2 regions of the Pseudooceanicola sp. DL12 genome follow, and region 2 is predicted to be linked to the other one. Evidence: riboswitches for the same ligand, from Rfam matches in the RefSeq annotation. Region 2 holds a riboswitch; the other holds the start of a gene.
What was found. Region 2 has a riboswitch for cobalamin ahead of AC0WR5_RS16810 (TonB-dependent receptor plug domain-containing protein). Riboswitches for the same ligand answer to the same signal wherever they lie in the genome.

Region 1: linked by a shared signal. The riboswitch ahead of AC0WR5_RS18620 (5-methyltetrahydropteroyltriglutamate--homocysteine S-methyltransferase) and the one ahead of AC0WR5_RS16810 (TonB-dependent receptor plug domain-containing protein) in region 2 are both predicted to bind cobalamin.

What each region holds. Positions count from the first base shown of each region.
Region 1 covers NZ_CM149884.1:3,968,486-3,972,893, forward strand. Annotated here, with positions in the region: gene AC0WR5_RS18610 (sarcosine oxidase subunit beta family protein) at 1-51, opposite strand, end outside; gene AC0WR5_RS18615 (GlxA family transcriptional regulator) at 145-1,128, shown strand; gene AC0WR5_RS18620 (5-methyltetrahydropteroyltriglutamate--homocysteine S-methyltransferase) at 1,125-2,258, opposite strand; cobalamin riboswitch at 2,512-2,700, opposite strand; gene mntR (manganese-binding transcriptional regulator MntR) at 2,803-3,246, opposite strand; gene AC0WR5_RS18630 (Nramp family divalent metal transporter) at 3,464-4,408, shown strand, end outside.
Region 2 covers NZ_CM149884.1:3,605,972-3,610,379, forward strand. Annotated here, with positions in the region: gene AC0WR5_RS16800 (MDR family MFS transporter) at 1-880, shown strand, start outside; gene bluB (5,6-dimethylbenzimidazole synthase) at 944-1,681, opposite strand; cobalamin riboswitch at 1,724-1,910, opposite strand; cobalamin riboswitch at 2,001-2,203, shown strand; gene AC0WR5_RS16810 (TonB-dependent receptor plug domain-containing protein) at 2,345-4,237, shown strand; gene AC0WR5_RS16815 (ABC transporter substrate-binding protein) at 4,231-4,408, shown strand, end outside.

The DNA.
Region 1 (4,408 bases), 360 kb from region 2:
CAGCGTGTCCACCGCCACCCTCAGACCGGAGAATCCCCGAAACAAACCCATGCAGATGCTCCCTTTGCAATCGGCCCCTGTCTAGCCATGCCGCGCCCCAGGATCTGTCTTGAAAAGGACATATACTTTTCTCTAAATGCCATGATGTCAGAGATCATCCCGCCCGCGCCTCCGCGCCCGCCGCTCCGCCGCATCGCCTTCCTGCTGGTCGACGGCTACGCCATGATGTCCACCGCCTCGGCGATGGAACCGCTGCGCGCGGCCAATCTCTTCTCGGCCGAACCGCTCTACGAGGTCACCGTTCTCTCGCTCGGCAAGCCGACCGTCCGCGCCTCCTCGGGCAGCAGCTTCGAGGCACTGCCCTTCTCCCGCGCCGGGGTGACCTTCGACCTGGTCTTCGTGGTGGCCGGGGGCGATCCGGCGCTGATCCAGGATCCCGTGCTCTTTGCCTGGCTGCGCCGCTGCGACCGCGCGGGCGTCGCGCTCGGCGCGATCTCCGGCGGCGCGGTCATCCTCGCCCGCGCCGGCCTGCTCGAGGGCTTCCGCTATACCGTCCACTGGCACCATTTCGACGACATGCCCGCGCTCACCGAAACCGCCATCCTCGAACGGCGCCTCTTCGTGATCGACCGCGCGCGCTATACCTGCGCCGGCGGCACCTCGCCGCTCGACATGATGCACACGATCATCTCGCGCGATCACGGCTCGGTCTTTGCCACCCGCATTTCAGACTGGTTCCTGCAGGCCGAGGTGCGCCCGCCCGAGGCCGAACAGCAATCCGCCGCGCCCGCGCCCTTCGGCCCTCTGCCCGCGCCCGTGCAGGCCGCCATCGACCTGATGGAGAGCCATATCGCCGATCCGCTCTCTCTCGATCAGGTCGCGGCGCTTTCGGGCCTCAGCCCGCGACAACTTCAGCGCCGGGTGCAGGCCGCCACGGGCCTCTCCGTGATGGATCTCTACCGTCAGCTCCGTCTCGACACCGCGCGTGCGCTGCTGGTGGAAACCGCCCTGCCGGTGGGCGAGGTGGCGGCGATGACGGGCTTTGCCACGCCCGCCCATTTCGCCGCGGCCTATCGCCGCCATTTCGGCAGCGCCCCCCGCGAGGGGCGCCACCCGCGCGGGGCCTAGGCCTCGCCCCAGATCTTCTCGGCCGTGCGCACCACCAGCTCCAGCTTGCGGCGCTGGTCGTCCTCGGTCACGTGGTTGCCGTGGTGGGTCGAAGCAAAGCCGCATTGCGGTGCGATGCCCAGCTGGTCCATGTCGACGAATTTCGACGCCTCGTCGAACTTGCGCCACAGGTCATCGTCCTTCTCGAGTTCGGGCGTCTTGGTGGTGATGAACCCGGCCATCACGCGTTTTTTGCCCTTCGGCAGCAGCCGCAGCGGCTCCAGCCCCCCGGCCCGTTCGGTGTCGTACTCCATGAAGTAGACATCCACGTCCGTCCTGTTGAAGATCGCATCGGCCGAGATGTCATACCCGCCCTCTGCCGCGTGACTCGACTGGAAGTTGCCGCGGCACATGTGCATGCCGATCACCATGTCCTCGGGGCGGTCCTTGATCGCCTCGTTCAGCATCCAGGCATAGCTGTCCACCAGCCATTCCGCATCGAGGCCCCGCGTCTCCTTCAGGCGCGTCTGGTGCGCCGGGTCGCCCAGGAAGGCAAAGATGATGTCGTCGATCTGCAGGTACCGGCAGCCGGCGTCATAGAACCCCTGCACCGCCTTCTTCCAGGTCGCGGCCATGGCCTCCAGCAGCGCCTCGCGATCCTTGCGGTAGGGCGCGTGATGGTTCAGCTCGTCCGTGATCCCGATGTGCAGCACCGAGGGCCCGGGGATCGAGATCTTGGGACAGACCTTCGTGGTTTCAGCCAGGAAGCGATAGTGATCCAGCATCGGGTGATCGGCGGGGAAATCCAGCGCCCCGGTGATCGCCGGCGTGTCCTCCGGCGCATTGCCGTTGGCGAATTTCGGATTGTCGCCAGAGGTGAATTCCACCCCCTTCAGCGCACGGAAGAAATCGAAATGCCAGTAGTCGCGGCGCGCCTCGCCGTCGGTCACCACCTTCAGGCCCACGTCCTCCTGCATCTTCACCAGGCCGCGGATCGCGGCATCCTCCACCGCCCGCCGCTCTTCGGCGGGCAGGAATTTCGCCTCGGCCACGGTCTTGGGCCGCAGCAGGCTGCCCACATGGTCGGCACGGAACGGCGGCAGCGCACGGTTGGCCGCCCCGCCCTGGTTCGTGGTTTCTGTATCTTTCATCTCGGTCCTTTCGCCGGGTCCGGCCCGGCACATTCTCTCCCGCGCCGCCGGTGAACCGGCCGCGGGTCATCGTCCTGGAAAATCTGTGATGGTGATCCGCCCGGCCGCGCCGGTCAGGGCACCGCCAGCAAGATGCGGAAAGTCTGCGTCATCTGCTTTCAACCCCGAAGCTATGGGCAGGGAAACGGGCGACACAAGGCACCGGGCGCGCAGCCGCGCTCCTGCACTTCGGCCCCCCGGGCCCTCCGCCCGTGGACATTTCAGCTCTCAGGCAGGTCTCCTGGCTCGCGGCTCGGCGCCCCGGTCCGCCTTCCCGGCCATCTCGGCCAGTGGCATCCCGAATCGGGGCTCGCCGCTTACAGTTGCGGGGGCAGCGCCGGCATCGCACCGGCTTCCCTCTCGGGCAGGCATCCCAGCCTGCCACCTGAAGCTGCCTCATAGGTAGGTCCCGGCGGCCCTTCTGTCCACGGGTCAAGCCCTGCGCAACATTGGAAAAATCGGCATATTGATTATGAATGACAGCGCCCGTCCGGCGCCGGCCGGCTTACCCCTGCCGCTGCAGAAAGCGTTCAAAGACCGCCAGCGTCCTGTCGGAAACATGGTGCTCGATGCCTTCGGCGTCGATCTCGGCGGTCTCCTCGGGCACCCCGATCGCCATCAGCAGGGCCACCACCGTGCGGTGCCGTGTCCGCACCCGACAGGCCAGCTCGGCCCCCTCATCGGTCAGGAAGACGCCGCGATAGGGCCGCGCGGTCGCCAGCCCCTCGCGCTTCAGCCGCGCCACCGCCTTGGTGGCGGTCGGCTGGGCCACGCCCATGCGACAGGCGATATCGGCCACCCGCGCCTCGCCGACCTCCTCGATCAGGTCGCCGATCATCTCGACGTAATCCTCCAGCAGCGCATTGGCCTGCTTCTCCCGCGCCCGGGTGAATCGCGTGGCCTGGGCGCTGTCATGCGGATGCGCCGTGCTGTCGGTGTCCTCTGCCATGGCAGCGCCTTTCCTTGGGCGGTTCGATATGCCGGGAATACCCTATACCCAGCGTATCACATCATCACCAGTACCGCCTGCCCGTTTTTGTCGCATCCCCGCCGGGATATCCGCCCGGCCGCGGCCCCGCATCCGGCTTTCCATGGAAAGCTCTTGCCAAAGGTATAGCAAAGGCTATCTATCCGTCCGTCAGCTATATTGCCAGATACCCGTCATCATGTCCTCGAACCTCACAGACCGCACCCGAAGCCGCATGTCCGCCGTCCTGGCCAATGGCGGGGGCGGCCTGCGCGCACGGCTGCTCTTCGCGGGGCCGGCGGTGATCGCCTCGGTGGCCTACATGGACCCGGGCAACTACGCGACGAACATCCAGGCCGGCGCGGGCTATGGCTATGCGCTGCTCTGGGTGGTGCTGCTGGCCAACCTGATCGCCATGCTGTTCCAGGCCCTCTCGGCGCGGGTCGGCATCGTCACCGGCAAGAACCTGGCCGAGCTCAGCCGCGACAACCTGCCGAAACCGCTGGTCTGGGTGATGTGGGCGGTCTCCGAGGTCGCGGCCATGGCCACCGACCTGGCGGAATTCCTCGGCGGCGCCATCGGCCTGTCGCTGCTCTTCGACCTGCCGCTGATGGTGGGGATGGTGATCACTGCCATCGTCACCTATGCCATCCTGCTCTTCGAACGTCAGGGCTTCCGCCCGATGGAGCTGATCATCGGCGCCCTCGTCGGCGTCATCGGCCTGGCCTACCTGGCCGAGGTGGTGATCGCGCCCATCGCCTGGGGCCCCGCCTTCACCGGGCTGACCCGCCCCGCGCTGCCCGATGCCCAGGCGCTCACCATCGCCGTGGGCATCATCGGCGCCACGGTCATGCCCCATGCCATCTACCTGCACTCCGGCCTGACGCAGAACCGCGCCGCCGTGCGCAACAGCGGCGAGCGCCGCCGCCTGCTCAGCTTCTCCAACACCGAGGTGGTGGTGGCCCTGGCCATCGCCGGCATGGTCAACATGGCCATGGTCATGATGGCCGCCGCCACCTTCCATCCCGACCATTCCGAGATCGCCTCGATCGAGACCGCCTGGCATACGCTCACGCCGCTGCTGGGCGCGGCCGCCGCGGGCATGTTCCTGGCGTCGCTGATCGCCTCGGGCATCTCCAGCTCG
Region 2 (4,408 bases):
GGGCTATGCCAAGCTGCAGAACGTCACCACCCCGCGCAAGGTGCCGCTCGACGTGCTGTCGGTGCCGCTGTCGGCGGTGGGTTTCGGCGGGCTGGTCTATGGGCTGTCGACCATCGGCGAGGGCCATGGCGAGGGCGGCGCGATGCCGGTCTGGGTGCCGCTGCTGGTGGGCGCCGTTGTGCTGGTGATCTTCGTGCTGCGGCAGATCCGGCTTGCGCCGCAGGGGCGGGCGCTGCTCGACCTGCGTACCTTCCGGGTAAAGGTGTTCAGCGTCTCCGTCATCATGATGGGCTTCTGCATGATGTCGCTCTTCGGGATGATCATCCTGCTGCCGATCTACATGCAGAACGTCCTCGGCATGGAGCCGCTGACCGCGGGCCTCGTTCTGCTGCCGGGCGGGCTGCTGATGGGGCTGATGGCGCCCTTCGTGGGCCGCTGGTTCGACAAGGTGGGCGCGCGCAAGCTGGTGATCCCGGGTTCGATCTTCGTCTGTGCGGGGCTGTGGCTGATGTCGATGCTGGGCGTCAGCTCGGGCATGTGGCAGGTGCTGGGCTGTCACGTGATCCTGAGCATCGGCCTGGCGCTGCTGTTCACGCCGCTCTTCACCTCCTCGCTCGGCTCGCTGCCCAAGGAGCTCTATTCCTACGGCTCCGCCGTGATCGGCACGGTGCAGCAGGTGGCAGGCGCGGCGGGCATCGCGCTCTTCGTCTCGATCATGTCGATCCGCATCGGCACCGAGATGGCTACAGGCGCAGACCTGGTGAATGCCACCGCCGCCGGCGTGCAGGCGGGCTTCATGACCGGGGGGGCCATCGCGCTCTTCATGATCGCGGCCTCCTTCTTCGTGCGTCGCCCGCCGGACATGCAGAACGCCGGGTGACACCGCAAGAGACCACGGCCCCGCCCAACCGGCGGGGCCTTCTTTTTTTCGCGAGAGGGGCCCTCAGCCGGCCCAGCCCTCCTCCATGATCAGGCTGTCGAGGTCGAGCCGCTGGCGCCAGCCTTTCGCGGCCAGCTCGGGCTCGGACCAGAGCTCGGAGACATGGCCGAGGCAGAGATAGGCCACGATTTCCACGTGTTCCGGCACCCCCAGCAGGCCGCGCAGGTCCTCCGGACGGAAGATCGAGACCCAGCCGACGCCGATCCCCTCGGCCCGGGCGGCAAGCCAGAGGTTCTGCACCGCGCAGACGGTGGAATAGAGATCCATGTCGCGGTTGTGGGTGCGACCCAGCACGACCCGGCCGCCACGGGTGCGGTCGCAGGTGACGGCGATGTTGAGCGGCGCGCGGGTGATCCCCTCGAGCTTGAGCGCGCGGTAGGTCGCGGCGCGCTCGCCCTCGAACATCGCCGCGGCCTCCTCGTTGGCGGCGGCAAAGGCCGCCTGCACGGCGCGCCGCCGGGCGGCATCGCGGATCAGGATGAAGTTCCAGGGCTGCATGAAGCCCACCGAGGGCGCTGCATGGGCGGCCTGCAGCACCCGGCGCAGCACGGCCGGGTCGATGGGATCATCGGTGAACTCGTTGCGCACGTCGCGGCGCGCGCCGATGATGTCGTAGAGCGCCTGCCGCTCGGGATCGGAGAACTGCCGCGCCGGTGTCGGCCCTTGCCGAGCGGGATCGCGGCCTTCGGTTTCGGCATCGGAAAAGGGCGCGCCCGCGGGCGCGAGAGAGGAAAGGGGCATGCATGGCCTCCGCATCGGACAATGATGCGCGGGGTCCAGCCGCGCAACGGATGTCATCAGGCCGGTCTTCTGGCTTGGGATCACCCCGTCGGGACGTCTTCCCGGGCCATGGCCCAGTGACATCTGTCCGTCCGGTCCCCCTTACAGCGGCGGGCCCGCGCCGGATTTGCACCGGCTTCCCGATTCTCCACCGGATCGCCCCGGCGGCACCTGACCGGGCCAGAGTGCCGGTTGCGGCGGGCCGGATCAAGCGGCGATCGCGAACCGGGCCGCAGGGCCGGCCGCCGCGTCGGCAATTGACTCGGCCCCCGGCCCTGCGGCACAAGGGCCGCGCTTTGGTTCCGGAGCCTCTCCGGATGAAAAGGGAACGCGGTACGGCCATTTCCGGCCCATGCCGCGGCTGCCCCCGCAACTGTAAGCGGCGAGCGACGGCCGATGCGCCACTGGCCCCGAGAGGGCCGGGAAGGCAGGCCCGAGCCCCGACCCGCGAGCCAGGAGACCTGCCAGGGCGATCACCCATTTCCGGCGCGGGGCGTGCCCGGGAAGCGGAGCCTCCGCAGCGGTGACATTCACCCCCTGCGGAAAGCGCCCCCAGCCTTTCCCGCATTCCCTGATCCCGGGCCCCATGGCCCGACCGACCGGACAGCTCCGGAAAGGCACGACATGACACGCAAAACTTCGCTCCTGGCCAGCGCTTCGGCCACGGCCCTTGGCCTGTCGATGATCACCGCTCCTGCCCTGCGGGCCGAAGAGAGCGAGATCATCACCCTCGACCCGATCATCATCTCGGCCGGTCTGACGCCGCTCGCGGCCAGCGCCTATGGCCGCGCGGTGAGCGTGGTGACGGCAGAGGAGATCGAGGAGCGCGGCATCACCACGGTTCAGGAGGCCCTGCGCGCCCTGCCCGGCGTTTCCGTCAGCTCGGCCGGCGCCGCCAATACCCAGGTGCGCATCCGCGGCGGCGAGGCCAGCCACACGCTGATCCTGATCGACGGGGTGCAGGCCGAGGGCGGGTCGGGCGAATACGTGCTGACCGGGCTGAACACCGCCGACATCGAGCGCATCGAGGTGCTGCGCGGGCCGCAATCGGCCTTCTACGGCTCGAACGCCTCGACCGGGGTGATCAACATCATCACCCGCGAGGCGAAACCCGGCCTGCACTACGGCGGCGCGGTGGAGATCGGCGACGGCACCAGCGCCAGCGCCAACGTCAGCCAGCGGACCGAGAACGGCGGGCTGGCCCTGACGCTCTTTGACAGCAACGACCACGGCTATGACGTCTCTGGCAGCGGAGGCGAAAAGGATGCGATCCGCCGCAAGGGCTTTACCCTCAAGGGCGACTGGCAGGCCACGGCGGACCTTTCGTTCGGGGCCACGCTGCGCCGGGTCGAGAGCCACTACGACTGGGACAGCGAGAGCTATTCCGCGACCGATGCGGCGAGCTACGTGGTGGACGACACCGCGCCCCATACCGATCAGACCGAGACCACCGGCGCGCTCTGGGCGGATTACGAGATGCTCGACGGACGGGTGACGCAGCACCTGGAATACCAGGGCAGCGTGATCGAGAGCACGCCCTACAACAGCGACCGCACCCGCGGCGAGACCGACCGGCTGAAGTACCGCATGGGCATCTCGCTCGACGGCCAGCCGCTGGAATACGCCGCGCAGTCGCTGACCGTGATGGTGGAGGGCCGCGAGGATACCTCCTCGACCGCCGAGGGCGAGACCCGGCGCACCACCTCCTATGCCGCGGAATACCGGGGCGAGCTGATGGAGGGGCTGGAGCTGCAGGCCGGGGTGCGGCACGACGTGAACAATGCCTTTGCCGATGACACCAGCTGGAACATCGGCGCGAGCTACCAGCTCTCGGGCGGGCTGCGGCTGCATGCCTCGGGCGGCAAGGCGGTGGTGAACCCCTCGTTCTACGAGCTCTATGCGAATGACAGCTGGACCGTGGGCAACCCCGACCTGAGCCCCGAGATCAACCGCGGCTGGGACCTCGGGATCGAGGCGCAGATCCCGGCGCTGAACGGCGTGGTCGACCTGACCTATTTCAACGAGACGCTGAGCGACGAGATCACCTATGTCAGCGGCGCCGCCGGCGATGGCCGGGCGATGTACGAGAACGTCGAGGGCGACAGCCCGCGCCAGGGCCTCGAGCTCTCGGGCACGGTTAAGCCGCTGGACGGGCTGACGGTGAAGCTGGCCTATACCTACACCGATGCCGAGGGCCCCGACGGCGCCGTCGAGGTGCGCCGTCCCGAGCACGAATTCGGTCTCGACGTGGCACAGGAGATCCTTGGCGGGCGCGCCACGCTCAGCACCAGCATCCGCCACGTGGCCGGCAATTACGACGCCCAGTACTGGGGCGCCTACGAGACGGTGAAACTGCCCGATTACACGGTGGTGAACGTGGCGGCGCAATACCGGCTGAGCGAGGTGGTGACGCTGAACGCGCGCGTGGTGAACCTCTTTGACGAGGATTACTACGACGTCTGGGGCTATGCCGCGCGCGGCCGCACCGCCTATGTGGGGCTGGCCGCCCAGTGGTGAGCCTGCGGGGCATGGGGGCGCCCGCGCTGATCGCGGGGCTGATCGGGGGGCTGTTCGGAGGACTGTTCGGCCCCCCCCTCAGTGCGGCCGCCGATGCCCCCGCCGCGCCCGCTGCCCCCCGCCGGGTGGTGTCGATGAACCTCTGCACCGATCAGCTCGCCATGATGCTGG